One region of the Candidatus Manganitrophus noduliformans genome, then DNA from elsewhere that is predicted to be linked to it. Evidence: riboswitches for the same ligand, from Rfam matches in the RefSeq annotation. Region 1 holds a riboswitch; the other holds the start of a gene.
What was found. Region 1 has a riboswitch for cyclic di-GMP ahead of MNODULE_RS15530 (fibronectin type III domain-containing protein). Riboswitches for the same ligand answer to the same signal wherever they lie in the genome.
Positions count from the first base shown of each region.

Region 2: linked by a shared signal. The riboswitch ahead of MNODULE_RS11635 (fibronectin type III domain-containing protein) and the one ahead of MNODULE_RS15530 (fibronectin type III domain-containing protein) in region 1 are both predicted to bind cyclic di-GMP.

Region 1 covers NZ_VTOW01000003.1:206,667-209,067, forward strand. The annotation lists gene MNODULE_RS15530 (fibronectin type III domain-containing protein) at 1-1,171, opposite strand, end outside; cyclic di-GMP riboswitch class I at 1,269-1,363, opposite strand; gene prsK (XrtA/PEP-CTERM system histidine kinase PrsK) at 1,691-2,401, shown strand, end outside.
Region 2 covers NZ_VTOW01000002.1:495,813-498,213, reverse strand. The annotation lists gene MNODULE_RS11640 (NifU family protein) at 1-217, opposite strand, end outside; cyclic di-GMP riboswitch class I at 616-708, shown strand; cyclic di-GMP riboswitch class I at 791-875, shown strand; gene MNODULE_RS11635 (fibronectin type III domain-containing protein) at 924-2,401, shown strand, end outside.

The DNA of each region.
Region 1 (2,401 bases):
CGGAGGTGGTGAAGGTTCTATTTCCGGAGACCGAGATGTTTCCGGCCCCATCTTGGCTGATGACCCGGTAGTTGTAGGTGGTGGCGGGGCTCAGGCCGGAGAGGGTCCGGCTGTGACTGGTGACCGGCGTGGCGCCCAATGCGGAGGAAGAGCCGTACGATGTCGTCGTTCCGTATTCGACTTGGGAGGTCGCCGTTTCATTGGTGCTCCAGGTGATTACTGCGGAGGTCGATGCGATGTTGCTGGCGGCAATATTGGAAAGGGTCGGCGCGGTGGTGTCGGGGGGCGCGGCGGTGGTGAACGTTCGATCTCCCGAGGTGGCCAGATTTCCGGCGCCGTCCCGGCTGCGGACGCGATAATGATAAAGCGTGGCGGGGAGAAGCCCGGTCACCTGTTGGCTATGATTTGTAGTGAGCGTGGTATTGAGCGTCGTGGAGCTTCCGTACGAAGTGGTTGTCCCATATTGAATCTGGGTGTCGGAACTCTCATTGGTCGTCCAGCTGATCGTGGCCGCGGTGGTGGTGATATTCGAGGCGCCGATTCCGGAAATCGCCGGCGCGGTGGTGTCGGGCGCGGCGGAGGTGGTGAAGGTGCGGTCCCCGGAGGTGCCGGTGTTCCCGGCGGCGTCTCTGCTGATGACCCGATAATGGTAAGTCGTTGAAGGGTTCAAGCCGCTTAACACGCGGCTATGGCCGGTGACGAGGGTCGAATTGAGCGCGGAGGAGGAACCGTATGAGGTCGTGACGCCGTACTCCACCTGGGAGGTGGCCGCTTCGTTGGTGCTCCAGCTGATGGTTGCTCCGGCGCTGGTGATGCTGCCGGCCGCAATGGCGGAGAGGGTCGGCGCGGTGGTGTCGCCGAAGCTCTTGCTGACTTCATTGGAGTAGCCGCTTTCCGCCCCCGAGGTGTTGTATGCGCTGACGGCAAAATAATAGGTCTGACTGCTGCTTAAACCGTTTACAGTGAAAGACGTTTGATTGCCGACGTCCACGGGGGCGCCGTAGCTGCCGGAGGAGGTTCCATAGTAAACTTTATATCCCCCGAGATCGTTTTCCGTGTTGGCGTCCCAGGAGAGGAAGGCGTCCGCAGCCATCGCGGGGGTTTTCCAATTCAGGAGAAGGATCATACCGATGATCATCAGAGCGCTTCGCTTGATCAATGAGGTCTGCATGCTGTTCCTCCATGCATCAATAAAAAGTGTTTGGTCTGTGTAATAAAAAAGCCCATTCCTCGGAATGGGCTTGTGCCTAAAGATGCGCCGGCATCGTCATGGCAACCAGACGAACCGTGGGAAGTGGATCCCCTACTCATCGGTCTCTTGGCTTTGCGTCCTACCCTCTCGGATAGTTTGCCCTTTTTCACGAGTTGCTGTCGTATGTTGCGTATCGGTATACGCAAGCGACATGCCTGTGAAACACGAATGGAGAAAAGAATGGATTCTATCCAACGATTATGGAAGGAGTTTTCAAAGGCCGTCTCTTGAGGCTAGATTCTATCCAATGATTATGGAAGGAGTTCTCAAGGGGCGTATGATCGTGTTCGATCGGGAAAACGGCATTTTACGGCTGAAAACCTCTTTTTGTCTCTCCGATGTGAAGCCGATTACCCAGGGCCCCCCCCCCGATCGAGGGGATTGTGCCGCGCCAGAGTTTCTACTAAAATACTCTGATTTCCATAAAAACAGGTCAATATGACATTTCCTTCCTTTATCCCATTCTTGAATGCCCTTCTTTGCGCAGGATTGGCGCTGTTCATCTTCCTTGAAGACAAGCGGTCCTTTGTCCACCGGGTATTTTCTTTCGGGATGATCGCCCTGGCCCTTAAAGAGCTTTTCGTCGGAATGGCGATGGGAACCCCCCTTCCCTCGGAAAGGGTCGATTGGGGGGCCTGGGGGCTGACAGCGGCCAGTATGCTTCCCGGAAGCTGGTTTTTGTTCAGCCTCAGTTTCGGTCGTTCGAATTACAAGGAGCTGGTGGCGAAATGGAAGTGGTTTATCCTCCTGTCGCTGACCCTCCCTTTTTCGATGACACTCTTCTTTAGGGAGTCTCTCTTGGTGTCCGCTTTTCCGGAAGAAGGGGGATCTCCCGTTCTCCGTCTTGGATGGTCCGGTTATACCTTTTACCTTTTCTATCTTTTGGCTTCCGTGGTGATACTGATGAATCTGGAGGGAACCCTCCGGGCTTCCACGGGGAATAAGCGGTGGCAAGTCAAATTTATGCTCCTCGGGATCGGGGGGCTGTTTGCCGTTCAAATTTATACCGCCAGTCATACCCTTCTCTTTTCATTGATTAATTCGGGGATGGAATCGATCAATTCTTTTGCGATTCTGGTGGCGAATATCCTGATTGTCCTCTCCCTCCTGCGTAATCGCTTCCTCAATGTCGATATTTATTTCTCACGC
Region 2 (2,401 bases), on a different contig from region 1:
GGCGCGACTCCATGAATAACTTAATTCCATCGACTTCGACCACCGTGTCGTTCAACTCTTTCTTCCCCTGCTCGACGAAGGCAAGGGCATACTCGGGGCTCGGCGACATCGACTTGACCACCAGCCGGAGTCCCTCGATCTTTTTCCCATGATTGGTTTCTTGATCTTGCTTCAGGACGGCGATTCTCTTCCTTGCAATCTCGGTTATCTGGATCATTTTTGGATCGATCTCCTTCTTGGCGTTCCTAAGAAGCCTCAATTGATTATTAGGCCGATCATACCATAGTTCGGACCCCTTTTACACCCCCAAAATGCGTCTACGAAACAGGCGATCAGAGCGCGCCCGGGCGCGCTCGCCTACTTCAAGATCGAAGAAAAATGAATGGCCGCTACGGAAAAGCGCGTGGAAGGAAATAAGAGAAGTTGTGCTTCGTTTCGGCGAACGCGCATGATTCGGAGAGAGCACAATGTCAACCCGCTGAAATTCCGAGATAACATTTCTTGTGATCTGGAATACACACTTCCTCACGTAAGGTCACTGTCCGATTGACAGTGAATAAGTCGGATGATATAAACTGCGACATCATAACAAGGCAATTGAAATATTCGTTCATCCTTTGCTCAGAGCAAACTCTCCGAAAGGAGAGGGCGCAGAGCAACGGGGCTAAAGAAGAGACGCTCCTCTTCCATGCCCGCCGAGCCGCCAAGGGAATCCCGTTGGCGGCTTTTTTATTTGCGATTGCGTGTGATCGCGGGGATGATCGAATGAGCGGTCCTGTTTCAATCTGACCTTTGCTCAGAGCAAACCCATCGAAAGGTGGGGACGCAGAGCAACGGGGCTAAAGCCGAAAGGCCATGTCCGCCGAGCCGCCAAAGGATTTTCTATTTGGCGGCTTTTTTATTTGGAAAAAAGGAGGTCCATCGTGAGTGACGCTAAGAAGGTTGGCCTGATCTTTGGTGTCTTCATTTTTTCTTTTCTCTTTTTTAGCATGACCGTTTTTGCCGGGGATGCCACGCTGACCTGGAGCGCGAACGCCGAGTCGGATCTGGCCGGATATCGCGTCTATTTCGGGACCGCCTCACGGACGTATGGACCTTCGATCAATGTCGGCAAGACGACATCGTATACCCTGACCGGTCTTGCGAACCAAACCTATTTTTTTGCTGTGACGGCCTATGATACCGCAGGAAATGAAAGCAGCTTCTCTGCCGAAGTGACGAAGACGCTCACGACGCCCGATACATTGGCCCCGGTGATCTCCAGCATCAACGCGGGGAGCGTCACCGGCAACAGCGCGGTGATTACATGGGGAACCAACGAGCCGACCGATACACAGATACAGTATGGGACCACCACGGCTTATGGCTCTTCCACCGCGCGGGTGGCAACCCTGGTGACGGTTCATAGCCAAACCTTGACCGGTCTGCAGCCTCAAACGCTCTATCACTACCGTGTGTTGAGCCGGGATGCCGCAGGAAACCTCGCAACCTCGTTGGACAATACTTTCACTACCGCCGCGCCCCTTCCTCCGCCCACATCCACGCCGACGACGGTGAGATTGAGTCCGGCGGCCGACACGTTCATCAATATCAACACGTCGGTGTACAATACGTCGACGACGTTAAACACCTACACCTTTCCTGCAAACCAGACAGCCAATGCGGTGTTGATGAAATTTGCATTAAGCAGTCTTCCGGCCGGGGTGGTGATTCAGAGCGCGACGCTGAATCTCTCTCTGGTGGAGAGTGATGCGACCGCAGATGCCACCTACAGTGTTGCCGTGCACAAGCTGATCAATCGGAATCCCGATCTGACCCTGGCCACCGGTATGACGTATGACGGGACCAACGCGTGGACGGCGAATAGCTGCTGCCGCAATAATTATCCGTTGGCGCAGGCGGACATCTCGGCGGCCTATGACACGGAGTTGATCAACAAGACGCTGGGGAACAAGGTGTGGGACATCACCGCGATGGTGCGGGAGTGGATGAGCAGTCCTTCGAGCAACTTCGGGCTGCTGGTGAACTCCGATGCCAGCAAAGGGGCCGATCGCTACCGCTTCTTCGCCAGCATGGAGCACCCGACCGCCACTCTTCGGCCGTATTTGAGCATCACTTATTCAGCATCCACTGCGGATACGTCGGCGCCGACGGCGCCGACGGGCCTGACGGCGACGGCCGCTTCCTCCAGTCAGATCAACCTTTCTTGGAATGCGTCCACCGATAACGTCGGTGTAACCGGTTATCGAATCTATCGCAACGGCACCCAGGTGGGGACGACGACCTTGCGGAATTACTCGAATGCCGGTTTAGCGGCCGACACGGCCTACAGCTACACCGTCGCAGCGTACGATGAGGCGGGGAACCTGTCGGCCCAGAGCGCCGCGGTGAGTACAAGGAC